One region of the Rhizobium sp. PvP014 genome, then DNA from elsewhere that is predicted to be linked to it. Evidence: predicted binding sites of a transcription regulator. Region 1 holds the regulator's gene; each other region holds the start of a gene.
The links. The regulator PhoB, encoded in region 1, activates phosphate uptake and scavenging genes when phosphate is short. The targets are predictions, from matches to a motif close to TGTCATNNANCTGTCAT.
Positions count from the first base shown of each region.

Region 2: the regulator PhoB is predicted to act here: its motif matches at 3,407-3,423, upstream of J3A65_RS17880 (NAD-glutamate dehydrogenase).
Region 3: the regulator PhoB is predicted to act here: its motif matches at 4,977-4,993, upstream of J3A65_RS14320 (DUF465 domain-containing protein).
Region 4: the regulator PhoB is predicted to act here: its motif matches at 4,389-4,405, upstream of J3A65_RS07045 (esterase-like activity of phytase family protein).

Region 1 is NZ_JAGIOT010000002.1:3,220,802-3,228,236, reverse strand. It holds gene argF (ornithine carbamoyltransferase) at 1-362, opposite strand, end outside; gene J3A65_RS20190 (aspartate aminotransferase family protein) at 412-1,608, opposite strand; gene J3A65_RS20185 (GcrA family cell cycle regulator) at 2,060-2,599, shown strand; gene J3A65_RS20180 (PACE efflux transporter) at 2,796-3,230, shown strand; gene J3A65_RS20175 (helix-turn-helix transcriptional regulator) at 3,169-3,957, opposite strand; gene J3A65_RS20170 (EamA family transporter) at 4,083-4,997, shown strand; gene phoB (phosphate regulon transcriptional regulator PhoB) at 4,979-5,662, opposite strand; gene phoU (phosphate signaling complex protein PhoU) at 5,788-6,501, opposite strand; gene pstB (phosphate ABC transporter ATP-binding protein PstB) at 6,553-7,368, opposite strand; gene pstA (phosphate ABC transporter permease PstA) at 7,384-7,435, opposite strand, start outside.
Region 2 is NZ_JAGIOT010000002.1:2,751,400-2,758,834, reverse strand. It holds gene J3A65_RS17880 (NAD-glutamate dehydrogenase) at 1-3,310, opposite strand, end outside; gene pdxY (pyridoxal kinase PdxY) at 3,484-4,359, shown strand; gene J3A65_RS17870 (carbonic anhydrase) at 4,428-5,102, shown strand; gene J3A65_RS17865 (lytic murein transglycosylase) at 5,124-5,936, opposite strand; gene J3A65_RS17860 (aspartate-semialdehyde dehydrogenase) at 6,139-7,173, opposite strand; gene J3A65_RS17855 (hypothetical protein) at 7,288-7,435, opposite strand, start outside.
Region 3 is NZ_JAGIOT010000002.1:1,979,949-1,987,383, reverse strand. It holds gene pyk (pyruvate kinase) at 1-880, shown strand, start outside; gene J3A65_RS14350 (alpha/beta hydrolase) at 943-1,980, opposite strand; gene J3A65_RS14345 (tetratricopeptide repeat protein) at 1,990-2,643, opposite strand; gene ykgO (type B 50S ribosomal protein L36) at 2,751-2,876, opposite strand; gene J3A65_RS14335 (5-(carboxyamino)imidazole ribonucleotide synthase) at 3,021-4,094, opposite strand; gene purE (5-(carboxyamino)imidazole ribonucleotide mutase) at 4,103-4,600, opposite strand; gene J3A65_RS14325 (YdcH family protein) at 4,622-4,825, opposite strand; gene J3A65_RS14320 (DUF465 domain-containing protein) at 5,055-5,231, shown strand; gene J3A65_RS14315 (metalloregulator ArsR/SmtB family transcription factor) at 5,350-5,607, opposite strand; gene J3A65_RS14310 (sulfite exporter TauE/SafE family protein) at 5,715-6,500, opposite strand; gene J3A65_RS14305 (thiamine phosphate synthase) at 6,637-7,290, shown strand; gene J3A65_RS14300 (tetratricopeptide repeat protein) at 7,299-7,435, shown strand, end outside.
Region 4 is NZ_JAGIOT010000002.1:492,769-500,203, forward strand. It holds gene ppx (exopolyphosphatase) at 1-1,408, shown strand, start outside; gene J3A65_RS07040 (HEAT repeat domain-containing protein) at 1,527-2,813, shown strand; gene J3A65_RS07045 (esterase-like activity of phytase family protein) at 2,957-4,315, opposite strand; gene rnd (ribonuclease D) at 4,556-5,701, opposite strand; gene J3A65_RS07055 (MFS transporter) at 5,792-7,060, opposite strand; gene aspS (aspartate--tRNA ligase) at 7,321-7,435, shown strand, end outside.

The DNA of each region.
Region 1 (7,435 bases):
ACGGTGGCGTGCTCGGCCATTTCCCGCATGCGGTTGTGATCGGTGGTGCGGATCATGATCGCATCGACATAGCGCGACAGGACACGTGCCGTATCGCCGATCGTCTCGGCGCGGCCGAGCTGCATTTCCGTGCCGGACAGGAAGAGCGTTTCGCCGCCGAGCTGGCGCATGCCGACATCGAAGGAGACGCGGGTGCGGGTGGACGGCTTTTCGAAAATCATCGCCAACATCTTGCCGGCGAGCGGCTGGTCGCCCTTGCCGGCCTTGAAGGCCTGCTTGCGGCTTTTCGCGTCGTCGAGAATGGTGCGAAGATCCTCCGGCGAAACCGCCGAAAGATCCAGGAAATGCTTTGGTGATGCCATGCTATCGTCCCCTATCGAGGGGAACCGTCACCGGCACCCCTCATCGCGCTCAGGCTGTTTTCTTGAGTTCTGCCTCGGTCAGCTTTTCCGCTGCCCGTTCGATCCGTGCGAGCCCCTCGCGGGCTTCCTCCGCCGTGATCGTCAACGGCGGCAGAAGGCGCACGACGTTATCGCCTGCCGGCACCGACAGCATTTTCTCATCGCGCATCGCGACAACCAGATCGCCTGCTGGCACTCTCGCCTTGATGCCGAGCATCAGGCCTTCGCCTCTGATGTCTTCGATCACATCCGGAAAGCGATCCTTCAGGCTTGCCAGTCCCTGGCGGAACACGAGCGCGACATCGCGGACATTGTCAAGGAAGCCATCGGCCAGCACGACATCGAGCACCGCGTTGCCGCAGGCCATCCCGAGCGGATTGCCGCCATAGGTCGTGCCGTGAATGCCGGGTTTCATGCCGGAAGCAGCCTCCGCTGTCGCAAGGCAGGCGCCGAACGGGAAGCCGCCGCCGATGCCCTTGGCAACGGCCATGATGTCAGGCGTGATGCCTGTCAGTTCGTGGGCGAAGAACCGACCGGTGCGGCCAACCCCGCTCTGCACTTCGTCGAGGATCAGCAGCAGGCCTTTCTCGTCGCAGATGCGACGCAGCTCGCGCAGGAATTCCTTGTCCACGACGCGCACGCCGCCCTCGCCCTGGATCGGCTCGATCAGCAGCGCGCCGGTGTTTTCGTTGATCGCAGCGTTGAGGGCATCGAGATCCCCGAACGGGACCTGATCGAACCCTGGCGCCTTCGGGCCGAAGCCTTCCATGTATTTTTCCTGACCACCGGCGGCGATCGTCGCGATGGTCCGGCCGTGGAAAGCACCCTCGAAGGTGATGATGTGGAATTTCTCCGGATGGCCCTTGGAGAAATGATAGCGACGCGCCGTCTTGATGGCGGTCTCAAGCGCTTCGGCGCCGGAATTGGTAAAGAACACCTTGTCGGCGAACGTGGCATCCACCAGACGGCGGGCCAGACGCTCCTGCTCCGGGATCTCGTAGAGATTGGAAAGGTGCCAGACCTTCTCGGCCTGCGACTTCAGCGCGTTCACCAGATGCGGATTGGAATGACCGCAGGAGGTGACGGCAACGCCTGCCCCGAAATCCAGATATCGCTCGCCACCTTCCGTCACAAGCCATACGCCCTCGCCTCGATCAAAGCGCAAAGGTGCCCGGGCAAACGTGTCGTAAAGTGCGGCTTCAGCCATGGCGACATCACTCCTCTGGGTAGGTTCCGCCCCCCCTCTCCAGACCTCTCCGGAGACCGGGAATGCGGCCTGAAAAATCAAAAATGCCGCCCACCGGGCGGCGCGGGCACTATCATGGCTAAGTGCCTCCATGTCAACAAAACTTGGTGTTTTATAGGGCTTTCGGGGCATATGCCGCGATGCAACCTGATGCTGTATTGCGGCATTTCGGTCTGTGACAAAAATGACTCTTGAGGGCAGCAAGTTGGGGAAAACCGCGAAATCGATTCGCGGCGATTCGAGCGACTCTTGCCACGGAGTCAGCCACACACTAGGTTAATCCTCAATTACTAGAACGCATGCGGCGGAACTAGTCACCTCGAAGCATAGATTGCGTGGGTGCGGCGGATTTATTTCGCCGCAGAGGTGAACGGATTCTGTCTGCCAGCAACGTTCAAAGGCGGAGAACGGCATGAACTGGACTGATGAGCGCGTCGAGCGACTTAAAAAACTATGGTCGGAAGGTCTCAGCGCCAGCCAGATTGCAGCCCAACTTGGAGGCGTAAGCCGCAATGCCGTGATCGGCAAAGTGCACCGTCTCAACCTTCCGGGTCGCGCCAAAGCAGGCGGTTCGGCGTCGGCCAATCGCCCGGCATCCAAGCGCCCAGCGCCCGCAGCTCCGCGCGCGCCGAGCTTTGCCGGACGCGACACAGCCCGTCCTGCAGCACGGACGGTGGGTGCAAACGCACTCAAGGAAGATCAGGACGTAAACGTCGCCGAACCGGTGAAATACACCGCTTCCGGCAGCGTCGTCGTGCCGATCTCGCGCCGTCTGTCGCTGACGGATCTCACCGAGCGCACATGCAAGTGGCCGGTCGGCGATCCGCTGACGGACGACTTCCATTTCTGCGGTTGCGATGCGCAGGATGCGTCGCCCTATTGCAAATATCACGCGAAGCTTGCCTACCAGCCGGTACACGAGCGCCGTCGTCCGGCTGCCCGCGCGTCCTAAGCCAGGCGGCTGCGGAAACAAGATCGAAGGCGGGCTCTGGCCCGCCTTTTGCGTTTTTGGCATGGCTGACTTGCGCTGAAAAAACTTGCCGGACGCCGTCTCCGCCCCTATCTCGGCCTGGAGAGAGGACGACCTCCCCCTGAATGGGCAGAACGCCGGGACGACCCGGCATGAACCTGACCTAAAGGGGAAGATCATGCGCTCGATAAGAGACCGTATTCGCCACGCCATCAGCTTTGAAATCATCGGGCTTCTGATGATGGTGCCACTCGGCGCCCTCGTCTTCGACATGCCGGCCGAACATATGGGCATTGTCGGCGTCGTGTCTGCGACGGTCGCGACCGGCTGGAACTACCTCTATAATCTGGGTTTCGACCGCTTTCTGCAGGCGCGACGGGGTACGACGCTGAAGACGCCTGCCTTGCGCATTGCTCATGCGGTGCTGTTCGAAATCGGTCTGCTGGTCGTGCTGATGCCGTTTATCGCGTGGTATCTGCAGATTACCCTTCTCCATGCGCTGACAATGGATATCGCGATCGCGCTGTTCTACGTGGTCTATGCCTATCTCTTCAATCTTGGCTACGACAAGCTGTTCCCGCTGCCGGAATGGAAGACCCAGGAAGCCGCCTGACCATCAGAGTTCCGGACGGTGCAATACGCCAGTCCGATGGAAGCCTGAATGTCTCGGCAAACCCGATCTCTCCGGCGCGCGTGATCCGCAGAGCCCGGGTTTCCTCCCGGCGGCTGATCCAGCCGACGCCAAGAGCGCGGTCCAGCAGTGCTGCACCCATTTGTCCCGCCAGATGCGGCCGTCGCTCGCTCCAATCCAGGCATGTCCGGCAGAGCGGGCGTTTCGAACGGGTCAGCTGTTCGAGATCAATCCCGAAATCACAAAAGAAACGCCGGCCTTCATCGGCGATCAGGCCGGCTCCATCGCCGAGCAGCAGATAGCCGTTGCCGGTCAGGGAGTCGGCGAGCGCGATGGCGAGACGGCCTGCCATGTGATCGTAACAGGTGCGGGCAAGCCGTAACGCCTCGTCTTTCGGGCCGACAGGATGATGGCGCTTCGGCCCATCCGCGGCGACTGCCATCAACGCGTGGATCACGTGCGCGACTTCCGGAGAGGCAAGCCGGTAGTAGCGGTGCCTGCCCTGCTTCTCGACTGCGATCAGATGCGCCTGCGCCAGTTTGCCGAGATGGCCGCTGGTTGTCTGCGCGGTGACGCCGGCATGGCGTGCCAGTTCGCCCGCCGTCAGCGCCTGGCCGCCCATCAGCGCGGACAGCATGTTGGCGCGCGCGACATCGCCGATCAGGCTTGCAACTTCCGCAATCGTATTTCCTGAAACCATATTGGACATGATCCAGTTCTAGCACCGGAAAACTTTGCCGTCAGCGATCAACGGTTCGGCCGTCGCCGAAGCATTTCTTTTCCTCTCTCCGCTAAGAGCGGGCGGAGATTGCATGGATGGGGATAGGAACTGGAATGGCGGACACCAAAACAAGCATGGCAACGGATCTGTTGCTGCTCCTCACGCTCGCGACGCTTTGGGGCGCGTCCTACACGCTGATCAAAGTCGGTGTGGAGACGATTTCGCCCGTCACCTTTATCGCCGTCAGAACACTGGTCGCCGGGCTCATTCTCGCTGCGGCACTTCGCCTTCGCGGATTGAAGCTGCCGACCGACCGGCAGACCTGGAAGCTTTTCACGGTTCAGGCCTGCCTCAACAGCGCGGTCCCCTTCACCCTCATCGCCTGGGCCGAACAGACGACCGATGCGGGCCTTGCCACCATTTTGAGTTCCACGACGCCGATCTTCGCGTTTCTGCTGACGGCGCTGATCACGCGCCATGAAAGCGTCTCTGCGGCCAAGCTGTTCGGAGTTGCCGCAGGCATTGTCGGCATATGCCTGATCGTCGGCATGGAGGCGCTTGCCGGCTCGGGCGAGAACCTCTGGGCGCAACTCGCCATCGTGGCGGCGACGATCTGCTATGCGGCGGCTGCCATCTTCGGCAAGAATTTTAAGGGATTGGACCCGATGATGCCCGCCGCGGGATCGCTGATCGCAGGGGCGGCCATCCTCATTCCTGTCAGCCTTGTGGTCGACCGGCCCTGGACGCTGACACCGAGCACCGATTCCATGCTCGCCCTATTGGCGCTGGCGGTATTTTCGACGGCGCTCGCCTTCGTCATCTATTTCCGGCTAGTGCAGACGCTCGGCTCCGTCGGCACGACGGCGCAGGCCTATCTCCGGGTGCCGATCGGCGTTGGCATCGGTGTCGTGTTTCTCGGCGAAACGCTTGCTTCGACAGCATGGCTCGGCCTGGCCTGCGTCGTGGCCGGTGTCATTGCCATGACGCTGCCGGCTAGGAGACGCGGTCCTCAGGCTTCCATTGAGTAACCGGCACCGCGGACCGTGCGGATGACATCCTGCATGTTGGAGAAGTTGAGTGCCTTCCGCAGGCGCCCCACATGCACGTCGACGGTGCGTTCGTCGACATAGATGTCATGACCCCAGACGCCGTCGAGCAGCTGCGAGCGCGAAAAGACGCGGCTGGGTGAGGCCATCAGGAATTCCAGAAGTCTAAACTCTGTCGGCCCGAGGCGAACTTCGCGGCTCTTGCGGTGAACGCGATGGGTTTCGCGATCGAGTTCGATATCGCCGCATTTGAGGACGCTCGAAAGGACCTCCGGTCGGGCACGGCGCAGCATCGCCTTGACGCGGGCCATCAGTTCCGGCGTCGAGAAAGGCTTGACCACATAGTCGTCTGCGCCGGTGGCAAGCCCGCGAACGCGCTCGCTTTCTTCGCCGCGCGCCGTCAGCATGATGATCGGCAGGCGTTCCGTCTCCGGCCGCATACGCAGGCGACGGCAGAGTTCGATGCCTGAAACGCCCGGCAGCATCCAGTCGAGAATGAGAAGATCCGGAACGCGCTCCTGAAGCCTGATTTCCGCTTCGTCACCGCGAAGCACGGTATCGACCTCGTAACCCTCGGCCTCCAGGTTATACCGAAGGAGGACGCTGAGGGCCTCTTCGTCTTCCACGACTGCGATCTTCGGCTGCATTCCGACTTGCTCCGTCACTCGTCCCGAACTGCACTTAGATCCGCCAGATCCGCTCGCGCTGCTTCAGGTCATTGGTTTTGGCAGTTATCGTCCCGAAACCGGCGGGCGATTTCGGGAGAGCTGCATCATGTCCCGGCGGAGCCGAGCATGTTGGACGTATCGTCCTTCGGACGTTCGCCCTCCGGCTGTGCGCCGGTCGCGATGTAGTAGATGGTCTCGGCGATATTCGTCGCGTGGTCGCCGATGCGCTCGATGTTCTTGGCGCAGAACAGGAGATGGGTGCACGTGGTGATGTTGCGCGGATCCTCCATCATGTAGGTGAGGAGTTCGCGGAACAGCGAGGTGTACATCGCGTCGATTTCTTCGTCGCGCTGGCGGATGATCTCGGCTTTTTCCGCAGAGCGGTTAGCGAAGACATCAAGAACGTCCTTGAGCTGCACCAGCGCCAGTTCGGAAAGATGCTCCAGACCACGGGCGAGCTTACGCGGGACGCCTGTTCCCTGCACGGCGAGCACGCGCTTGGCGGTGTTCTTGCCAAGGTCGCCGACGCGTTCCAGGTCAGCTGCAATGCGCAGCGTGCCGATGATCTCGCGAAGGTCGGCCGCCATCGGCTGACGCTTGGCGATGGTGACGATCGCCTTGTCCTGGATATCGCGCTCGGCATGGTCGAGAATGACGTCGTCCGAGATGACCTTCTGGGCCAGTGCGGAGTCGGAGTTCACGAGCGCACGCACGGCATCTCCGCACATCTGCTCCGCCAGGCCGCCCATTTCGGAGATCCGGCGGTTCAGGTATTTCAGTTCCTCGTCATAGGCCGAGAGAATATGGGTCGAAACCATGTGTCTGATCCTTGATGTCTGCAGTTGCGGCTGACGGGCTCTGCGCCCGCATCAGCCGAAGCGGCCCATGATGTAATCCTGGGTGCGCTGGTCATCCGGATTGGTGAACATCTTGTCGGTATCGTTTTCCTCGACCAGGTGGCCGAGATGGAACATCGCCGTGCGCTGCGAAACGCGGGCCGCCTGCTGCATCGAGTGGGTGACGATCACGATCGTGTAGTTGGCGCGCAGTTCGTGGATCAGTTCCTCGACCTTGGCCGTGGCGATGGGGTCGAGTGCCGAGCACGGCTCGTCCATCAGAATGACTTCAGGCGAAACGGCGATCGCACGGGCGATGCAAAGGCGCTGCTGCTGACCGCCGGAAAGGCCGGTACCGCCTTCATGCAGGCGATCCTTGACTTCTGCCCAGAGGCCGGCGCGCTGCAGGCTTGCCTCGACGATCGCGTCCATTTCCGTTTTGCCACGGGCAAGGCCGTGGATCCGGGGACCGTAGGCAATGTTCTCGTAGATCGACTTCGGGAACGGGTTCGGCTTCTGGAACACCATGCCGACCCGGGCACGCAGCTCCACGACGTCGATTTCCTTGTCGTAGATATCGTCGCCGTCGAGCGTGATCTTGCCGGTGACGCGGCAACCCTCGATCGTATCGTTCATGCGGTTCATCGTGCGCAGGAAGGTGGACTTGCCGCAGCCGGACGGACCGATCAAAGCAGTGACGGTATTTTGGCGGACATTCAGGTTCACGTCATAAAGAGCGCGCTTGTCACCGTAATAAACGGAGACATCCTTGCCGATCATCTTATAAGCAACGTCGTTCATTTTCTTGTCCAGCGCCTTCTCAACTGCAGCTTCTGACATCATGTTCATTGCTTCCCCCTTCCTCTACCAACGCCGTTCGAAGCGGCGTCGCAAGAGAATTGCGCCAACATTCATC
Region 2 (7,435 bases), 470 kb from region 1:
GGATCGGATCATTGGCGCGGTCGCCCACTTCGGTATCGGTTTCGGACGCGGCCTTGATATAGGTGCCGATGCCGCCGAACCAGAGAAGGTCCACCTTGCTTTTCAGGATCGCCGTCAGGATCTCGAAGGGTGAGGCCGTCATCTTGTCGATACCGATCGCCGCTGCCGCCTGCTTGGTCAGCTTGACGGATTTTTCCGTGCGCGAAATGATCATTGCACCTTCAGACAGCGTCGAGCGGTCGTAATCCTGCCAGCTGGAGCGGGCAAGGGCGAACATGCGGCTGCGTTCGGCGAAGGACTTTTCGATATCCGGATCCGGATCGATAAAGATGTCGCGGTGGTCGAAGGCGGCGATCAGACGGATCTTTTCCGACAGAAGCATGCCGTTGCCGAAGACGTCGCCCGACATGTCGCCGACACCGGCGACCGAGAACGGCGTCGTCTGGATGTCGATGTCCTTTTCGCGGAAATGCCGCTTGACCGCTTCCCAGGCGCCGCGGGCGGTGATGCCCATCTTCTTGTGGTCGTAGCCCGCAGAGCCGCCCGATGCGAAGGCATCATCCAGCCAGAAGCCGGCTTCCTGCGCCAGACCGTTCGCGGTGTCGGAGAAGGTTGCCGTTCCCTTATCGGCAGCGACGACAAAGTAAGGATCGTCCTCATCGATGCGCAGCGTGTTTTCAGGCGGGACCACCTCTCCGTCGATGATGTTGTCGGTGACGGACAGAAGCGTGCGGATATAGGTCTTGTAAGCTTCCTTGCCGGCGTTGAAGAAGGCGTCGCGCGCGGCGGCGGCGGGAAGCATCTTCGGGAAGAAGCCGCCCTTGGCGCCGACGGGAACGATGACGGCGTTCTTCACCTGCTGCGCCTTCACGAGGCCCAGCACTTCGGTGCGATAATCCTCGCCGCGATCCGACCAGCGGATGCCGCCTCTAGCGACCTTGCCGAAGCGCAGGTGAACACCTTCGACTTCGGTGCCGTAGACGAAGATCTCGCGGTACGGGCGCGGTTCCGGCAGGCCGTCGAGCATGTCAGGATCAAGCTTGAACGCCAGCATCGGCTTTGCGCCGCCGTTCTCGTCCACCTGGAAATAGTTGGTGCGAAGCGTTGCGTCGATCGCGTTGACGAAGCGGCGAAGCGTGCGGTCCTCGTCGAGGTTCGGGACGTTGCCGAGCGCTTGCTCGATCGTCTCGTGCAGCTCGGTCAGCTTCCTGATACGGGCTTTTTCGGCAATCTTCGGATCGAACCCGTCGCGGAACAGGCGGAAGACGGAGGCGGAGATTTCCGGATACTTGTTGAGCGTATCGGCGATGTAGGTCTGCGAGTAGACGATGCCGGCCTGGCGCAGATAGCGCGCATAGGCGCGCAGCACGGTCACTTCGCGGGCGGAAAGACCGGCAAGCAGAACGAGTCGGTTGAAGCCGTCATTGTCGATCAATCCCTCGAAGGCTTTGAGGAACGCGTCTTCGAGCCGCTGTCCTTCGCGCGCGAGATCGATCTCACGGGCGCCTTCGAGCTGCAGTTCCATGTCGTGCAGCACGATCCGGTCCGCCTGGGGGCCGGCGTGGATTTCGAATGTCTGCTCGCTGACCACGTGAAAGCCGAGATTTTCGAGAAGCGGCACGCGGCGCGACAGGGAAAGATGCTGGTCGCGGTGGAAGATCTTTAGCGAAACGGTATTGGCATCGTCACCGGGGCGCCGGTAGAAGTCGATGCGGATTGTTTCACCCGCCGCGCAGGCGGCAATATCGGGAAGGTCGGCAAAGGTCTCTTCCGGCGAGAACGCTTCCTGGAAAGCGCGGGTGACGGACAGGCGGGGTCCGTCTTCCGCAAGCAATGCGAACCTGTCTTCCCACGGCGTCGCGATAAGGCGCACAGCCTCCTCGAGCTTTGCCTGCGCGACACGCGGCGTCTTGCCGCCGCTGCGACCAATGATCATATGGACGCGGGCAACGCGGGCTTCCGGGAAGGCCGGGTAATAGGCCGAGACGTGGCCGTCGAAGATCTCGCAGAGATATGCGCCGACCTTTTCGCGGACGATCGAATTATAATCCTCGCGCGGCACGTAGACGATGACCGAAACGAAACGGTCGAAATGGTCGATACGCGGCAGCACGCGCACGCGCGGCCTCTCGCTCAGCTCCATGATCTGTTCGCAGAAGCTCGAGAGCACGTCGAGATCGATCTGGAAGAGATCGTCGCGCGGGTAGGATTCCAGCGTGTTTTCGAGCATGCGGCCCGAATGGCTTTCCGGATCGAACCCGAAATTCTTTTCAATACGGGCGATCTTTGCGCGCAGCAGCGGCACGTCGCGGACGGACTGGGTATAGGCAGTGGAGGTGAACAGGCCGACGATGCGCAGTTCGCCGACCACATTGCCCTTCTCATCGAAGCGCTTCACCCCGACGTAATCCATATAGGCGCGACGGTGCACGACGGATTTGACGTTGGCCTTGGCGACGATGAGGAAATCCGGGCCGTCGAGAAATTCGAGGATTTCTGGCGTCGTCGTGACCTGATCCTTGCCCTGACGCAGGACGAGCACATCCGGATCGGACAGAATGCCGAGGCCCCTGCCCTTGCCGCGCTCCACCTTGGCATCGGCGCCCTTGCCCGAATAGGTGTATTCGCGCATGCCGAGGAAGGTGAAATTGTCGTTCCTGAGCCAGTCGAGAAAAGCATACGCCTCGTCGGCATCGGCCTTCTTGCCTTTTTTAGCGTTGACGAGTTGGGCCTGGGCGTCTTTGAGAACGCCGAGCATCGCGGACCAGCCGGTAATGGCCTGGTGCACCTGGTTAAGAACAAAGCGGATTCGCTCGACCAGCCCGTCGGCTTGCTCGTCGTTGAGCTGAGGCACATGGATCTGGATCAGGCTGATGTGATGGGCCGGGTCGCCGGGTCGCTCGCTCGAGTGAAGCGTCGGCTGCTTGCCGGGTTCGATGACGAGGATCGGATGGACGGCCATCGTGAGGTCGCGATAGGCCGTCGTCACCTCACCCATGACCGAATCGAACAGGAAGGGCATGTTGCGATCGATCACCGTAATGATCGAAACGGGCATTCCATCGGGCTCGACGCCATCGAGTGTCTCGATCGTGACGTCGGCCTTCATGCGCGTCCAGGCTTTCAGCCTTCTGGCGGCATGCCCGGCGCAGAGTGCGAGCATTTCGGGCGTGTAGTTTTCGAGATCGTCACTGCTGGCGCGGCTGAAGATCAGGAAGGGATCGAGATGGTCCTCCATGCCGGAAGCGGCCGCAATCTTGCCCGCCTTCTCGATCTGCTTGTCCCGCTTCGGGTTTTGCCGGCCTGCCATCTGTCTCTCCCTAAATTTTTTCTCAACGTGCGATAAAACGCAGCCAATGTCATTATGCTTTGCCGCGGTGTCTCACCGGTGCTTGCGGCTGGAATTTGTCATAGGCGTGTCACGTCTTGTTGACATGCCGACACAGAAATCCGATCAACGGTTCGATAACGTCGAAAGCAAGCATCATGCAGGGTAATTCAGGCGCGGTCATCGTCATTTCCAGCCATGTGATCCGTGGCTCGGTCGGTAACCGGGCCGCCGTCTTCGCGCTCGAGACCCTGGGATATCCCGTCTGGGCCATGCCGACCGTCGTTCTGCCCTGGCATCCCGGGCACGGTCCTTCGACGCGCCTGACGTTTCCCGAATCGGATTTCGACAAGGCTATAGACGATCTCATCCGGGCGCCATGGCTCGGCGAAGTGAAGGCGGTGCTGACGGGCTATTTCGGCAATGCCGCGCAGCCGCGTGCCGTGGCACGACTGATCGAGGCGCTGCGGAAAAACAACCCGGACCTTATCTATGTCTGCGATCCCGTGATGGGCGATCTCGGCGGGCTCTATATCCCGCAGCCGACAGCCGAAGCAATCCGCGACGAGCTTCTGCCGCTTGCCACCATCGCCACACCGAACCGATACGAGCTTGCCTGGCTCTCGGGTGCACCGCTCGATGATAACAATGCGATCATGGAGGCGGCAATCGCGCTCGGGCCGCCGCGGATGCTGGTGACCTCGGCCGTGCCGATGATGACAGGCAGTACAGGCAATCTCTATCTCACCGGCAATCATGCGCTGCTGGCTGAACACCGGCTGATCGACCACGCCCCGAACGGGCTCGGAGACCTGCTCTCAGCGGTTTTTCTCGCCCGCGTCATGTCCGGCATGGATGAAGAGAAAGCCCTGCAAACAACGACTGCCAGCGTGTTCGAAGTGCTGGCGCGTTCGGTAAAGCGCGGGGCCAACGAGCTGACGCTGGAAATGGATGCCGCCAGCCTCTCGACGCCGATGGCGATGGTCCAGATGCGCCGGCTCGTGCATCCCCTTAAGAGGCGCAAGCCGTAAGCTCAAAGAGCATGCCCATCCACACAATGGCCGTTGATTCTCGTCTGGCTGCACGATAATCGTGAGCCATGAGCGAATTTCCAGAAAAACTGCTTTCGGGCTACCGTAACTTCATGAGTGGTCGTTACAGCGACGAGCGGGAGCGCTACCGTGCGCTCGCCGATACCGGCCAGAAGCCGCATACGCTCCTGGTTGCCTGTTGCGACAGTCGCGCGGCGCCCGAGACGATCTTCGACTGCGGTCCGGGAGAACTCTTCGTGGTCCGCAACGTCGCCAACATGGTACCGCGCTACGAGCCCGACAGCCAGTTTCACGGGACATCGGCTGCGGTTGAATACGCGGTGCAGGTGCTCGAGATCCGCAATATCGTTGTCATGGGCCACGGCCGCTGCGGCGGTATCCAGGCAGCGCTCGACGCTTCCATGAAGCCGCTGTCGGAGGGTGATTTCATCGGCAAGTGGATGGGTTTGGTCAGGCCTGCGGCCACGCAGATCCAGAGCAACGACCTGATGACCCAGAGCGAGCGTCAGACAGCGCTCGAACGGGTGTCGATCCGCAATTCGATCGCCAATCTGCAGACCTTCCCCTTCGTCCGCAATCTCATGGAAAAGGGAGAACTCGACATTCACGGCGCCTGGTTCGATATCTCGACCGGCGAGTTGTGGGTGATGAACGAGAAGGGCGATTTCACCCGGCCAGACATCAGTGTACCGGCGATCGACGCCGAGCAGAGCCCGGCCTGATCATTTCAACCGTGTAACGGCTCAGCCGCCGTCGATCTGGGCGCCCATGTATGCGATCGCCTGCTGGTAGACGGTTGCCGCGTTCCAGCCTTGGATGGCGACGAAATTCGGCTCGCCCTGCTGGTAACCGGCGCCTGTACGCCAGCCATGACCCTTGAGGAAGTTGGCGGTCGATGCCAGGGCATCGGCGCGCGAACGGACCATGTCGATATGGCCGTCACCGTCGCCATCGGCGCCGTAGCGGATGACGTTGAGCGGCAGGAACTGGGTCTGGCCGATTTCGCCATGCGCTGCACCCTTTGCAGTGGTGCTGAGATCACCGCGGGCAACGAGCTGCAGGGCAGCGTAAAGCTGTTCGGTAAAGTATGCCGAACGGCGGCAGTCATAGGAAAGCGTTGCGACGGCTGACAGCGTATGCTGGTCGCCCATGTAATTGCCGAAACCGGTTTCCATGCCCCAGATCGCCAGGATCGGACCGGCCGGAACGCCGTAGCGGCGCTCGATCGACGCAAACAGCGCTGCGTTGGATTTCTTCATGGACTTGCCGCGCGAGATGATCGTTGCGCCACCGCGCTTCTTCATGAACTCGTCGAAGGAAAGCTTGAAGCTTTTCTGGCCGCGGTCGGCGCGAATGGTCGGGCGGTTGTAGACGACGTTGGCAAAGGCGCGGTCGAGAACTGCAGGGCTGATACCCTTGGACGGTGCCTGCTGCTTGAAATCGGCGACCCAGCGGTCGAAACCGGCTCCATCATTGCCGCAGGCGGCGGCAAAGGCCGGGGCTGCGGTTGCAAGCGTTGCTGCTGCGATCAATCCTGCCAGAATAGTCTTCATCATGCGGTCAAACCCGTCGAAAGTCCGGATTGCTTGGCCGAAAGCTTCCGGAAGAATTGCGCTATATTCGGCCTTATGACCCCAGTGGCGGATAATCGCAATTCATCTTCCCATGAATAGTTCGTGAAGAGAGACGAATCGAAAAAACCCCGTCATTTCTGACGGGGCTTTCTAAGCGGATTTGCTTAATAAAGTACGTTACTTATTAAGCAGCAACCGTGCGTGGCTTGATGAGACCGCGATTGACCAGAAGTTCGGCGATCTGGATCGCGTTCAGCGCGGCACCCTTGCGCAGGTTGTCGGAGACGACCCAGATGTTGAGGCCGTTTTCGACGGTTGCGTCTTCGCGGATACGCGAAATGTAGGTCGCATCTTCACCGGCACATTCGAGAGGCGTGATGTAGCCACCGTCTTCGTGCTTGTCGATCACGAGGCAACCCGGCGCTTCGCGCAGGATATCGCGGGCCTGATCGGCCGTGATCTCGTTTTCGAACTCGATGTTGACGGATTCGGAGTGGCCGATGAAGACCGGAACGCGAACGGCCGTGCAGGTGACACGGATCTTCGGGTCGAGCATCTTCTTGGTCTCGGCCAGAACCTTCCACTCTTCCTTCGTGTAGCCGTCTTCCATGAAGCTATCGATATGCGGGATGACGTTGAAGGCAATACGCTTGGTGAACTTCTTCGATTCGACCGGATCGGCCACGAACACGGCGCGCGTCTGGGTGAAGAGTTCGTCCATGCCTTCCTTGCCGGCACCGGACACCGACTGGTAGGTGGAAACGACGACGCGCTTGATCTTGGCAAAGTCGTGAAGCGGCTTCAGCGCGACGACGAGCTGGGCCGTCGAGCAGTTCGGATTGGCAATGATGTTCTTCTTGGAGAAGCCGACGATGGCATCGGGGTTCACTTCCGGAACGATAAGCGGCACTTCGGAATCGTAGCGCCAGGCGGACGAGTTGTCGATAACGACGCAGCCCTGCGCACCGATCTTCGGCGACCACTTCTTGGAGGCATCGCCGCCGGCTGACATCAGGCAGATGTCGGTATCGGAGAAATCGTAGTTCTCGAGGTTGGACACCTTGAGCGTCTTGTCACCGAAGGAGACTTCCGTGCCCTGGCTGCGGGCGGAGGCGAGTGCGACGACTTCGTCAGCCGGAAAACCACGTTCGGCCAGAATGTTCAGCATTTCCCTGCCGACATTGCCGGTTGCTCCGGCGACTGCGATCTTGAAACCCATTTCTTTGCTCTCTTTCTGTCTCTCCTCGGTTTTCTGAGGGGGAAGCCCGTGTCGCGCGCGACGCGGTGTTCCTTGTCCCCGGCCGTACCGGGGAGAGAGCGGTGGCCAGAGACGTCAGACGATAATTTTCGTCGTCGTTTTGGCCGTGGTTTTGTCGGAAACCGAAAGGGCAACATCCAGCCGCCCGGCAGATACTGCCAGGTCATAGCACGCAGCAAAGCGAAAGTCGCGGCGAAGCATGGACACTCCTTTTCCAACGCTG
Region 3 (7,435 bases), 1.2 Mb from region 1:
TGTCGACTGGGTCGCTTTGTCCTTCGTTCAGCGCCCGGAAGATCTCGCCGAAGTTCGCAAGATTGCCCGCGGCCGCGTCGGCATCATGTCTAAGATCGAAAAGCCGCAGGCACTCGAGCGGATCGACGAGATCATCGATCTCTCCGACGCCGTCATGGTGGCCCGTGGCGATCTTGGCGTCGAAATGCCGATCGAGGCGGTCCCCGGCATCCAGAAGCAGCTGACACGCGCATGTCGCCGCGCCGGCAAGCCGGTCGTGGTCGCGACCCAGATGCTGGAATCGATGATCAGCGCGCCGGTTCCGACCCGCGCCGAAGTTTCCGACGTCTCGATTGCCGTGTTCGAAGGTGCCGATGCGATCATGCTGTCGGCCGAATCGGCGTCCGGTCAGTATCCGGTCGAAGCCGTTTCGATGATGGCGTCGATTGCCCGCAAGGTGGAAGACGATCCGCTTTATCCGAGCATCATCTACGCGCAGCGTGCCACACCGGAAGCAACCGGTGCCGATGCGATCTCGCTTGCTGCTCGACAGATCGCCGAGACGCTGCGGCTTGCCGTGATCGTCACCTACACATCGTCGGGCACAACAGGCCTTCGCGCTTCGCGCGAGCGTCCGAACGTTCCGATCCTGGCACTGTCGCCAAGCGTCAAGACCGCGCGTCGGCTGTCGATCGGCTGGGGCATGCACTGCGTCGTCACCCATGACGCGACTGACCTCGACGACATGGTCAACAACGCCTGCCGCATCGTCGCCTCCGAAGGCTTCGGCAAGCCGGGCGACCGGATCATCATCTCGGCCGGCGTGCCACTGGGCACACCGGGCGCCACCAACATGCTGCGCATCGCCTATATCGGCGCAGATGGGCAGAGTGGGGTGTAAACCCGCTTTCAACAGTGTGAAATATGAAAGGCCGTCGGAGTGATCCGGCGGTCTTTGTCGTTTCAGGTCTTTTCGATCGAGAAATCCATGTCCGGCATGGGCTCGTCGACCACCTGCGCCAGTCGCGCCTCGACCCTGCGGGCAACGGACTGCAGGTCGCGGTGGTGGCCTGCGAGCTTTTCGATCCCGGCTATGGCGAGATCGGTCGCGAGGTAATCCGGCTTGTGGCCGAGGCCGCGGATGACGACCAGTTCGGCACCGGCGACGGCGGCCGTCAGCGCCTTCGCATGGATATCCATCGAGACGATCTTGTCGCTGTCGCCGTTGATGATCAGCGTCGGTGCGGTGATCTCGCTGTAGCGCGGTGCGACCCTGGTGACGTAGTCGTTGAGATTGGCGACGTCGATCGCGTTGTTGCGGAAGTTCTCGGGCCGCAACACCAGTGCGGTGGCGCCGCCGTCGAGGTAGCGGTCTGGACGGGGGTTGGGATGGAAGACGGCATGGGTTGCCTTCTCCATCAGCACTAGCCCGGCGGGAAGAGCGAGGAAGCGGGTGAACAGACGTCCGAGATAGGGGCGGGCTGCGAGATTGTAGTACCAGTCGACGCCGCCCGGCCAGGGATGGGTGGCGGGCGCAAGCAGTAGCAGCCCCGCTGTCTTTTCCGGGTGGTAAAGCGCGAAGGATGTGGCGATCGCGCCCCCGAAGGAGTGACCGACGATGATGGCCTTGTCGATGCCGTAACGATCCATCAGGCGCGCAATCGTGTCGGCCTGGCCATCCGGGAAACCGTTCTCTTCTCCGCCACGCTCGGAATAACCGTGACCGGGACGGTCGACGAACAGCATTTCGGCGCGCCCTTCTAGCGGTCTGCGGAACGCTGCTTCCTGGTCCTTCAGATTGCCGCTGGCGCCGTGGATGAAGACGATCGGGGGAAGGTCGCCCTCGGCTGGTGCTGCGACGTGAAGGGCGTTGATGCGGATATCGCCGAGATCGGTAAGTTCACCGTCGTTCGGCAGGTCGGCCTCGATCGCTTTCGCCTTCCAGGCAGTGAAGCCGAAGCCGAATGCGATGAGAGACAAGATAAGAGGTACAATCCCCATGGCGGCCCATCAGGTTCGGTTGCCGGCGATCTTTTCGGATAGCTTGGTCACAGCCTCCTGCGCCTCGCGATCGGCGGGGTAGATGTCGAGATAACGCTCCCACGCATTCAGCGCCTGGCTGTCCCGTCCGGCTTCGGTGAGGATTCCGGCAAGACCGGCCAGCGCGCCGAAATGGCGAGGCTCACGCTTCAGCACTTCGGCAATATCGGCCATCGCCTTGCGCTGGTCGCCCATCGCGTAATGCATTGTGGCGCGGCGGTTCCAGCCTTCGACATAGGCGGGATCGATGAGAGTGACGCGGTCGAGGAAGTCGAGGGCGGCGGCGTTGCGCTTTTCCTTGGCGGCCGTGGCCGCCCAGCCCATCAGAAGATTGACTGTGGGACTGCCCGACTCACCCATGTTCATGGCGATCTGCGTGGCGATTCCGCGCGCCTTTTCCGGATTGCGCTCACGTTTCAGCGCCGCAAATAGTGGGTCGACCCTGGCGTTGAGAGGCTGGCCGGCATTCGGTGCTGCCTGCGTACCTCCCTGCGCCGGACTTTCCAGCGACGGAGCGGGAGGCATCGGTTGGGATGGCGGCATGGGCTGGGGCAGGGTCTGCGCAAAGGCAGGCACCGCAACACACACAGCAAGGATCACGAAGCTTGAACGAAAATAGCGCATGCGGATAAAGTAATCCGCATGCGCCGAAGGTCAAACCCGAAATTTCACGCTACCGACAATTTGATCGTCTCAGGCGTGCCCGGACAACCCGTCGATATCAGCGCAAATCAGCCCTGGCGGGCCTTGAAGCGCGGGTTCTGCTTGTTGATGATGTAAACGCGGCCCTTGCGGCGAACCAGACGGTTATCGCGATGACGAGCCTTCAGCGCCTTGAGCGAGTTCTTGATCTTCATTGTACTGGTCCAGAAGTCTGTGGGCTCAAAGAGCCGCTTGTCTCTATCAATCGAAAGCGTGCCGCCTATCTGTCGACGAGGGGCGCGCTCAGGTTGGCGTGCAGATAACCCGTGGCTGGATGCGTGTCAACCTTGTGACGCACTTTATGACCGGGTTTTCCGCCCCTTCAGCTCCGTGACATGGCCCATTTTCCGGCCCGGACGGGATTCTGTCTTGCCGTAGAGGTGGACCAGCACGTCGGGCCTGGCGAGCCAGCCGGGCACGTCGAGGATGTCGTCGCCGATCAGGTTGGTCATCACGCAATCGGAATGACGGCGCGGATCGCCGAGGCTTGCGCCGGCCACCGCGCGGATATGCTGCTCGAACTGCGAGACCACGCAGGCAGCCTCTGTCCAATGACCGGAATTGTGCACGCGCGGTGCGATCTCGTTGGCAATCAGGGTGCCATCGGCCATCACAAAGAATTCCATGCCGATCACGCCGACATAGTCGAGGGCAGCGAGGAGCTTTTCGGCGGCACTGCGCGCGGTCTGCGCGGTCGTGTCTGGAATGGTCGCGGGCAGGGTGGAGGTATGAAGGATGCCGTTGCGGTGGATGTTCTCGGCCGGATCGTAGCAGGAGACCGTGCCGTCCTTGGCGCGCGCGGCGATGATCGAGATTTCGCGCTCGAAGGGCACGAAGCTTTCAAGAACCATCGGCACCGAGCCGAGGTCCGCATAGGCGCCATCGGCCTTGTCGTCGCTGGAGCGGAACACGCGCTGGCCCTTGCCGTCGTAGCCCATGCGGCGGGTCTTCAAAACACCCTTGCCGCCGAAGTCTGCAAGCGCTGCTTCGAGATCGGACTGGCTGTCGACGGAATGAAACCTTGCGGTCTCGATGCCGCAGCCGTTGAGGAACTGCTTTTCAACAATCCTGTCCTGCGCCACTTCCAGGGCCTTGGCCGGCGGGTAGACTGGAACCGACTGCTGCAGGAACTCGGCTGCCTCAACCGGTACGTTTTCAAATTCGTAGGTCACGACGTCGCAGCGGCTGGCGAGATCGGCCAGCGCCGTCCTGTCGTCGTAGGCCGCCGTGATCTGTTCGTTCGCGACCTGGGCGGCCGGGCAATCCGCCTGCGGTTCAAGGATGATGATGCGGTAGTTCAGGCGTGCGGCAGCGATCGCCAGCATGCGGCCGAGCTGGCCGCCGCCGATTATGCCGATGGTGCGGATCGTCATGATGTTTCTCAGGGTGCTTCGTCGATGGGATATTCGGCGACCGATGCGGTGTGGTGCGCGCGATAGGCGTCGAGCCGGTCGGCAAGGTCATCGTCGGAAAGGGCAAGCACCGCTGCAGCAAGAAGGGCGGCATTGATCGCGCCGGCACGGCCGATGGCCAGCGTGCCGACGGGAATTCCGGCCGGCATCTGGACGATCGAGTAGAGGCTGTCGGTTCCGCTCATCGTTTTCGACTGGACGGGCACGCCGAACACCGGAAGCGGCGTCAGGGCCGCTGTCATGCCCGGCAGGTGGGCAGCGCCGCCGGCACCGGCGATGATGACCTTGAAGCCCTCGTCGCGGGCGCTCTTAGCGAATTCGTACATCCGGTCCGGCGTGCGGTGTGCCGAGACGATCCGTGCTTCGTAACCGATGTCGAGCGTATCAAGCGTGTCGGCGGCGTTCTTCATGGTCTCCCAGTCGGACTGGCTGCCCATGATGATGGCGACTGCGGGTCTTTCTGACATTCCAGGCCCTTTAAGGTGAACTCAAGCGATGATGTCGGGAATGATCTGGTCTTCGATCTGGGTCATCCGGTCCTTGATGGCCAGCTTCTTCTTCTTCATGCGCTGGATGCGAAGAGCCTCACAGCCAACCTTGATCATGGCATTGATCGCGGCGTCGTAATCTTCGTGTTCCTGGCGAAGTTTCGCGAGTACCAGCCGGTTATCCGCCTGTTCCTGATCACGCATGCTCAGTCCCCATTCTTTACGCCGGCTTTTTGCAAACCCCGGCTTCATCCGCAAGCTCCTACCATCAAACCGCGTTAACTGGAAGTTAGCCGACGCCACGAATTTGCCGCTGAGAGACCATGATTTCTCCTTCGACAAAGCGGACCAACCGTGTCACACTTCTGTTGCAAACCTGAAGCCTTGGCTCAGAGGAGTGCCAAGGCAGGTACCTAAGGAAGGAACATGCCACATGACCGTCCAGGCGCATATCGCATCGCTTGAAAAGAAGCACGGCGACCTCGAAGAGGAACTCCAGTCCGTTCTCGCATCTCCATCCGCCGACGATCGTGAGATCGCAGAGCTCAAGCGCCGCAAGCTGCGCATCAAAGACGAGGTGGAGCGGTTAAAGACCGACACCCGTCATTAGGCGATCAAAAGCGCCACGCGCCTCACGTACATTCGTGAGAGGGTGCCCACAGCGGCACGATAAATTCCAAGACTAAAAGCAACAGTTCTGGTCGTAACGTCACAGTCGCGGCCAGAATTCACGTCCAGAACTGGTCGAGCCACAGGTTGAGCCGGGTGAAGCCGCTGCCGTTCACGGCATAGATGCGCCGCGTTCCCTCTGGTGTGACAGTCACGAGATCGCTGTCCAGCAGTGCTTTCAGATGCTGCGAGACGGCCGGCCTGCTGATCGGCAGTCCTTGTGCAAGTTCATTCACGGTTTTCGGCGCGCGTCTCAGCTCTTCGAGGAGATGGCGCCGGTTCGGGTCGGCAATGGCTGAAAACGGATCGAGTGTCATAGTTTGAAGCTAAGCATAACTTGACGAAGCATCAACCGTTTTCGTGTCTCGCGACTGGCGGAAGGCCTTATTGTAATTGGGTTTTTTATGATGTTCGGATGGACCGGTCAGATCGGCAGGCCGTCCCACAGAAGCTTTACGCCGGCAACGAGAGCGAGCGCGTAGGTCATCGGATAGAACACTTCCGACTTCAGATGCTTGACGATCGCGGCACCGAGCATGGTCGAGACCAGGGCTGCCGGCAGCAATGTCGCCGAGATCGTCAGGTTTTCGGCCCCCAATGCGCCGAGAAGGAAATAGGGGATGATCTTGACGGCGTTGACGATGGCGAAGAAGCGGATGCTGGCCCCGGTGTATTTCTTAGGATCGAGCTTCATCGGCAGAACGTAGATCTGGAAGGGCGGGCCGCCGGCATGCGCCACGAAACTGGCATAGCCCGACAGCGCGCCCCAGAACGTGGCGGCCGCCGGACGATGCGGCAGTGCGGCGGCCGGACGGTTCTTATCCGGGCCGTAGACCTGCCAGAAGTAGCGGAGGGCGAAGAAGATCGTTGCCGCGGCAATAACAATCCGCAACGCGTCGTCCGAGACATAGGCCGAGGTCGCCCAGCCGAGCGCGATGCCGATGACACCGCCCGGCAGGATCATCAGCAGGGTTTTTCTGTCGTTGAAATGGCGCCAGGACCAAAGCGCCACGATATCCATCAGGATCAGGATCGGCAGGAAGATCGCCGCCGCTTTGACCGGGTCGACGGCAAGCGACATCAGCGGCATGCCCATCAGGCCGATCGCGCCGCCAATGCCGCCCTTGGAAAGCCCGACCAGCATCACGGCGGGCACCGCTGCTGCAAAGAAGGCGAGGCTGAGCGTATCGGAGGAAAATATGTCTGGCATGGGCACTTCAGGCTTGCACCGTTGAGGCGGGCAGATGGGATGAGCGGTTGATTGCGCAATCCTTCCGGTCTATCGAATCATTCAAGAGAAAACGAGTGCGGATCGCCGGGTTGCGGTTCGCTGCATGGGAAGAAACATGAAGAAACAGGAAGAGCGTTGCCGTCTGGTGCTGATCGTGCCGCAGGATGCGGATGCGAAAGCGCAGGCGGACCGACTGGAGAAGGCGCTTGCGGGCGGCGATGTCGCCTCGGTGATCCTGCCGCAATATGATGAAGACGATACCGCGTTCCAGGACCGCGCCGAACTCATGGTGCCGATGATCCAGGCCGCGGGTGCCGCAGCGCTGATCGCCGGAGACAGCCGCGTCGCAGGTCGCGTCAAGGCAGATGGCCTGCATATGGCCGGTTCGATGGAAGAGCTGGAAGAAACGATCGAGAAATTCAGCCCGAAGATGATCGTCGGTGCCGGTGGCGCATCCGAGCGTCACACGGCGCTCGAAGTGGGCGAGCGCCGCCCCGACTATATTTTCTTCGGCAAGCTCGATGGCGACATCAAGCCGGAGGCGCATCCCAAGAACGTCGCGCTTGCGGAATGGTGGGCTTCGATGGTGGAAATTCCCTGCATCGCCATGGGCGGCACCGACATTTCCTCGGCGCTGGTCGTGGCCGAAAACGGTGCCGAATTCGTGGCCCTGAGACTGGCCGTCTTCGATCATCCCGAAGGTCCGCAGGAAGCCGTGCGGTTGGTCAACGCCGATCTGGACGAAAAAGCGCCACGGTTTGAGGCTTGATGGTCGGTATGCCATCGATTCGCCGCGCCTCATCCACTGTCCTGATACTTGCCGCCAGCCTTTGCGCGTCTGTCGTATTGCCGCATTCGGCAGTCTCGCAGGTGCAGCAACCCGGTGCGGTGGAGCAGGAGGGGCCGACGGCGGC
Region 4 (7,435 bases), 2.7 Mb from region 1:
GACCGTTCTCTTCAACGAGAAGGTTCTGTGCGGTCTTGGCAAGGGGCTCGGCTCGAACGGCCGGATGGACGACGAGGGCGTGTTGCGCGCGCTCGCCGCTCTCAGACGGTTCAAGGCGCTGTCCGACCAGGCGCAGGCGACGGAAATCTACGTCCTTGCAACAGCCGCCGCCCGCGAAGCCTCCAACGGCCCTGATTTCATCGCCAAGGCGGAGGAAATCCTCGGCCAGGAAATCCAGCTCCTGTCCGGCGAGGAAGAAGCCAAATATTCGGCGCTCGGCGTCATCAGCGGCTTTCACGAGGTCGACGGCGTCGCCGGTGATCTTGGTGGCGGATCGCTTGAACTGATCGACATCAAGGGAGACGAGTTCGGCAAGGGGATCACCCTGCCTCTCGGCGGCCTGCGGCTGTCGGAATCGTCAGGTGGTTCCATTTCCAAGGCGCGGACTTTTGCCCGCAAGCAGGTCAATACCGCCCGCTTTCTGGAAAAGGGCGAGGGCCGCACCTTCTATGCGGTCGGCGGCACGTGGCGCAACATCGCCAAGCTGCACATGGAAATCACCAAATATCCGCTGCACATGATGCAGGGCTACGAGCTGACCTTCGAGGAAATCCAGAAATTTCTCGAAGACGTGATCGATGCCAAGGATTCGAAGGATCCTGCCTGGCAGGCCGTCTCGAAAAGCCGTCGTTCGCTTCTGCCCTTCGGCGCCGTGGCCCTGCAGGAAGTGCTCTCCGTCATGAAGCCGTCGGTCGTCAGCTTTTCGGCGCAGGGCGTGCGGGAAGGCTATCTCTATCATCTGATGCCGGATGAGGAAAAGCAGGCCGATCCGCTGGTCGTGGCTGCCGATCAACTCGCCATCCTGCGCGCGCGTTCGCCGGAACATGCGCGCGAGCTTGCCGATTGGACCGGCCGCATGGTGCCGTTCTTCGGCATTACCGAGACCGAGGAAGAAAGCCGCTATCGCAGGGCTGCCTGCCTGCTGGCCGATATCAGCTGGCGTGCGCATCCCGATTACCGCGGCGCCCAGGCACTTAACGTCATCGCCCACTCGTCCTTCGTCGGCATTACCCATGCGGGCCGCGCCTACCTGGCGCTCGCCAACTACTACCGGTTCGAGGGTTTGAGCGACGACGGTGCCACCGGCCCGCTCTCGACGATTGCGACACCGCGGCTGCTGGAGCTCGCCAAACTGCTCGGCGGGCTTTTGCGGGTGGTTTATCTGTTCTCGGCTTCGATGCCCGGCATCGTCAATAACCTGACTTTCCGCCAGTCGAGTTCGCCGGATCTCGACATGGAATTCGTCGTGCCGCACGCTTACCGCAACTTCGCTGGCGAGCGGCTGGAAGGTCGGCTGCAGCAGCTTGCCAAGCTGACCGGCAAGAAGCTCGCCTTCGTGTTCGAATAGCAGCTGTTGCGAGAACAGATGCATCAGATCTAGACGGTTGCAACCGAGCGGGCTTCGGCTTATCTTCGGTTGAACGGGCATGCCTTATGTTGGTGTTGGCTTCGAGGGGGGCTCGAACATGGCAGTGGCAGATCAAGGCGCGAACAATCATGCGGACCGTGGGGCCAATAACGCGCTGGCGCCCGAGAACAATTTTCCGGAAAAATACTTTGTTGCCGGCGTGGCCGTCGGGCTCTTTCTCGTGCTGCTGGGTACTGCGATCCTTCTCTTGGGACGCAGCCAGACCGCCTCCTCGCTGACCATCTGCGTCGGTTTCGGGCTGGTGCTTGCGGCGTTCGGTGCAAAGGTTGCAGGGAACTGGGCCGGCTGGTCGGTGACCGGGGCCGGCGCCATGGCAGTCGTTCTGTTTCTAATGCTCCAGCAATTTACGCCGCCTGGCACGCCGGCGCTGTTTAAAGGCGAGATCAGCGGCGACTTCTCGCATGTCGCCGATATCCGCATAATCGATGACGAGCCGCTCTACATCTACAAGGATGCCATGGTCCGACGGATCAAGTTTCTTGGCCTCGGTACATCGCTACAAAGCACGCAGATGCGGATGCAGGTCGATACAATCGAAAAGGAAGCTGGCAAAGAGTATTTCGAGCTTATCGGCGATGCCCAGAAAATCCGGGCAATTTTCGCCGAAGGCCGGCCGGTCCAGTGGCGCTTCGACTATGATGCGCGGCAGGTCAAGAACGGCTCGCTGGTTCTCCTGTCCGAACTGGATACGCTTTCACCTGGGCCGACAGCGGAGGTTAGCGGCAGCACGACAGGTGCATGGTGGGATCTGAGCGCGTTCGCTCAGGCGGCGGTTCGGCCGGAAGCATCGGTCGACCAAATTCAGAAGGCGCTTGCCGGCCTACGGAACGAGGATACGTTCCTGAGGCGCAATTCCCGCGACTTTCTGGTCTCTGCCGGAGTTGTCGCAGTGCCCATGATGCTGTCTGCGCTGCACGCATCGCCGGACGATTACCGCGTCAAGCTCGGCGTGGTCTATGCCCTGGCAGAAATGATCCGCTCCGACCCCAATCTGGCGTCGTCTCTGTCGCAAAAGCTGGCCGCTGAGGATTTTCCGTTGCTGATTCAGGCGGCCGCAGATCCGGACAAGACCATTCGCTACCAGGCAGCAGATTTTCTGTACCGCCTGCAGGATCCGCGGGCCGTGGAGCTGAGCGTAAACGCTGCCAAGGATACGACAGATCAGGGTGTGGCCAATAACCAGATCCTGATCCTGCGGCAGTCGGGGAGCAATCTTTCCTCGTCGCAAAAGAGCGACATCGTCCGTCAGCTCAATGATCCTTCGACGAACTTGAACAGAAGCTTGAAAGCGCCATCATCGCTTAACGACGTCCTGAAATGGTAATCCTGGCGATACCTGAGCTTTAATACGTCCAGGTTCGAGGTGTCATGGAGTCGAAAAGGGTACCTGCTGATGCAGATACCCTTTTCTGTTTCGTCGTGGTGATGTCCGGGCTCTAGAGGCCTGCCGATCACCGCCTCACTGCTTTACTTCGCGTTGAGGAACTCGGCGGCTTCGATCAGGCTGAACTCGTTGTCATCAGCCTTGTTGACGGCGCGACCGGCCGAGAAGGGCAGGTTGTTGTCATTGCCGATGATCAGGTGTGTCGCGTCGATCTGGTCGACATTCTCGATCGTCACGAACGGCATGTCGTAGATGCCGTCCTTCGAGCCAGCCATCTTCTTGCTGTCGGGGTCCTTGATGTTCAGAAGGTCGATATAGCCGATCTTGCGGACGGCCGCGCCGACATTGGCGTCGGTCATCTCGATCTTGTAGACGCGCTTCAGTTCGGCCGGCGCATCGAAGCAATCCGGTTTCGGCTGCTTCGGATCGGCGCAGGCCTTGTCCTTGGTGCCGGCGCCGTTGTCGCGTTCGATGACGAGTGCGGTCGTGGCGTCCAGCATGTTGAAATCGCCGATCGCGACACCCTTTTCAGACAGCGGATAGAGCCAGGAACGACCGGTCCAGCTTTTCGAAGCGACGTCGAATTCGATGACGCGCAGCGCGGTGCGGCCATCGGCCTGTTCGACCTTGCCGTCGTCGAGGAAGAGCGGGCCTTCCAGCAGGCCGTAGAGCTTCTGCCCATCCTTCGATAGTGCCATGCCTTCATAGCCACCCGAACGCTTCAGGTTGAAGACCGGCATCTTGGCGGCGGGGTTGGCCGGCATGGACAGCGTCGGGTTGTCGGGCGAGGTGACTTTCTTGCCGTCGACGGTGGTGGCAACGACGTCAGTCAGCTGGCCGAGCATGTCGACCTTGATGAGGTAAGGCCCGAATTCCTCGCCGAGCCAGAAACCGTCTGCGACGGGCTGGATCGATTCGATGTCGAAATCGGCGCCGGTCAGGTAGCGCTTGTCGCTGCCTTCCATGGCGATCGGGAAGGGGGCGATCTTGTTCGGGTCAGACAGGAAGATGTTCTTGACGACATCGACCTTGTTGGTCGCCCAGTCGAACTTCACCTGATGCAGGAACAGCATCGCATCGGAGGAATTGGCCTTAGAGCCGAAGCCGTTGTCGGAGAGCGTCCAGAACGTGCCGTCGGCCATGGCCTTGATCCCGGAAAAGCCCTGGATCGGCTGACCGTTGAACGGCAGCTTGACGTCGGTGACGCGAACACCGTCCTTGCCGTCGATCGAGCCAAGCTTTTCCGTGCGCTTGCGGTCCGGCGTGGTGAACTTGCCCGATGTCTTGAGAAATTCAGGCGCATCGGTCGGAGCAGCAGTCACCGTATTGGCCGGCAGGATTGCCTGGCCCGCGAGCTTTGCGGGAAACTCCTTGTCGTCGGCCAATGCCGTGCCGGCGAGGAGGGCACTTACGAAGACGGAGGCTAAAAAGGTCTTGGTCATCAAATCACCTGTTCGATTGAGAAGAACACGCGACGTCGATAGGCGGCACGCATGACGGTGAGGTGATGATCGCTTGACGCTTGGATGAAGGTTTTACGTCTGTTTCTTGACACGCTAAAGCACCCATCAGCAGCATCGCTGAGCAGGGCAGAAACGCCGGAAATGTCTGGGATTTAAGCGAAAAGGGATCGCGCCACGGTGGCCGATCCCTTGGATGTTTGGAGACGGTGGGGGCGAGCCTTACAGCTCGACCGCCTCGACCTTCTTATTGACGAAGCGCAGCGCCACGCCGCCTTGGATCAGCTTGAGCGCCGTGTCGCCGAACAGTTCGCGACGCCAGCCGGAAAGGGCGGCCACTTCGGCCAACTCGCCTTCGGCAGCAATCTTTTCCAGATCGTCGGTATTGGCAAGCACCTTGGCGGCAACGCCCTGCTTGTCGGAAATGAGCTTCAGCAGAACCTTCAAGAGTTCGACGGCAGCGCCCGTGCCTTCCGGCAGGTGAACATGCTTCGGCGCATGCGGCATCTCGGTCTTCGGCAGCGCCAGCGCCGTATTGACAGCCTCGACGATTGCGGCGCCCGAGGACGAGCGCTCCCAGCCTTTCGGCACGGTGCGCAGACGTCCGAGCGCTTCGGTATCCTTCGGCTGCTGCTGGGCAATCTCGTAAATCGCGTCGTCCTTGAGCACGCGCGAGCGCGGTACGTTGCGGCTGCGCGCCTCACGTTCGCGCCATGCGGCGACGAATTTCAGGATTGCCAACTCGCTCGGCTTCCGCAGACGCGACTTCAGACGAAGCCAGGCATCGTCGGGATGCAGGTCATAGGTCGACGCGCTCTCGAGAACCGCCATTTCCTCCGTCAGCCAGAGGGCACGGCCTTCACGTTCCAGCTGTTCTTTCAGAGACAGATAAACGTCGCGCAGATGGGTGACGTCGGCCAGCGCATAGTCGAGCTGCTTTTCCGACAGCGGCCGGCGGCTCCAGTCGGTAAAGCGCGACGACTTGTCGATCTGCACGCCCTTGATGCGGTTGACCAGCTGGTCGTAGGAGACGCTGTCGCCGAAGCCGCAGACCATGGCGGCGACCTGCGTATCGAAGATCGGATGCGGCACGAGATTGCCGAGATGATGGATGATCTCGATATCCTGGCGGGCGGCATGAAACACCTTGGTGACCGCCGTATTCGCCATCAGCTCGAAGAAGGGCTTGAGGTCGAGCCCTTTTGCCAGCGGATCGACGAGAACTTCGACTGTCGGGCTCGCCATCTGGATCAGGCAGAGTTCCGGCCAGAAGGTCGTCTCTCTCAAGAACTCCGTATCGATGGTGATGAAGTCTGACTGAGCCAGCTTTTCGCAGGCTTCCTGAAGGGCAATTGTTGTTTCGATCATCGTCTCATTCACGTGCAGGTGGTCAACCTTCCTTTCCCTTCCCGCCGCAGATGTCAAGACAAACGGCCAGCCTTTCCCGGAAGCGGGCGGCTATTTCCTGTTGTTGCCGTCAGCGTCCCTGTCCTTGTCGCTAGCCCGGTCCGCAGGGTCTGCAAGCCGGTTGAAATAAGCCGACGTGCGCAAGAGCGCCCGAAATCGCGAGTTGCGCTGCTGCGGCGGCACCGGTGCCCGCACCCGCATCCGGCGCAGCGTGTAGATCGCAAAACCGGCAAAGATGAAGGACGTGTAGAGGAAGAAGGCGCGCGGGCCGTAGAGTTCCAGGAGCGCTGCGGCAAGCAGCGGTCCGAACGTGGCGCCGACCGACCAGAAGAACAGGAGGCCTGCCGCGATCACCGCGTGTTCGCCGGGCTTGGCGTGGTCGTTGCCATGCGCCGAGCAGAGCGAATAGAGCGGCATCGAAAAGGCGCCGAACAGGAAGACGCTGATGATATTGGCCGTCTCGTTGCTGCCCGCGCCGAACGACAGATAGGCGCCGGTGATGACGGACCCGATCGTCGTCCACAGGATGACGCGCCGCCGGTCGAGCTTGTCCGAATAGACGCCGAGCGGATATTGCAGTACCACGCCGCCGATGATGCCGGCACTCATGAAGGTCGCGATCGACGTGATACTCATGCCGATCTCCTTGGCGTAGATCGGCCCGATATTGCGAAAGGCCGCCATCGACAGGCCGACCGCCACGACGCCCACCACAGCGAGCGGCGAAATGCGCCATACGGTTCTCAGATCAAAGGAAATCGAGGCCGGTGGCGTCGGCCCCGACTTGTCGGCGATGGATATCGGCACAAGCGACAGGGTGAGCGCGATGGCGATGATGTTGAAGATGACAGGTCCGTCGATGCCGAAGGTCGGGATCAGGTATTGCGCGATCGTGACCGAGCCGAGATCGACGAAACGGTAGATCGACAGCGTCCGCGCGCGGTTCTCGTTGGTCACTTGCGAGTTGATCCAGCTCTCGACGGTGGCAAACAGGCTGGCGATGGTGATGCCGATCAGGAAGCGCATGGCGAACCAGAAGACGGGATCGATGACCATCGATAGGGCGATCGAGGCGGACGCAGCGATCGCCGCCATGGCCGCAAAGGTGCGGATATGGCCGATCGAGCGCAGCAGCCGCGCCACATAGATGCAGCCGATCGCAAAGCCGACACTGTAGCCGGCACCGATCAAGCCGATGACTGACGGCGAAAAACCCTCGGCCGAACCGCGCAGCGCGATATAGGTGCCCTGGAGCCCGTTGCCGCCGATCAGGATCCCTGCGGTGATCAGAAGCGGTATCAGCGGGCGGATCTGGTTCATCGGATGCTTTCGGGCATGGTCGGCAGGCGCAGAGACTCAGCCAGCGCGCTGGCCGTATCGACCCATTCTGGTTATGACATCCTCCTATGCAACTCTAGCCGTAAAAGCGGGGGAAAGGGCTCGAGCGCCGCGAGAGACTGTGACAAGTCTTGACAAAGCAGGCCCACCATGCGCTTTTCCGGCCGATTTTCATGGGTTCGTACGGCTGTGCTTCGCGCGCCGATGAAGCCGCTTTCAGCATCAGTCCAGGATAAAAGACAATGCATCGTTACCGCAGCCACACCTGTGCAGCCCTCCGCAAGTCGGACGTCGGCTCCAATGTCCGTATCTCCGGCTGGGTTCATCGCGTCCGTGACCATGGCGGCGTTCTGTTCA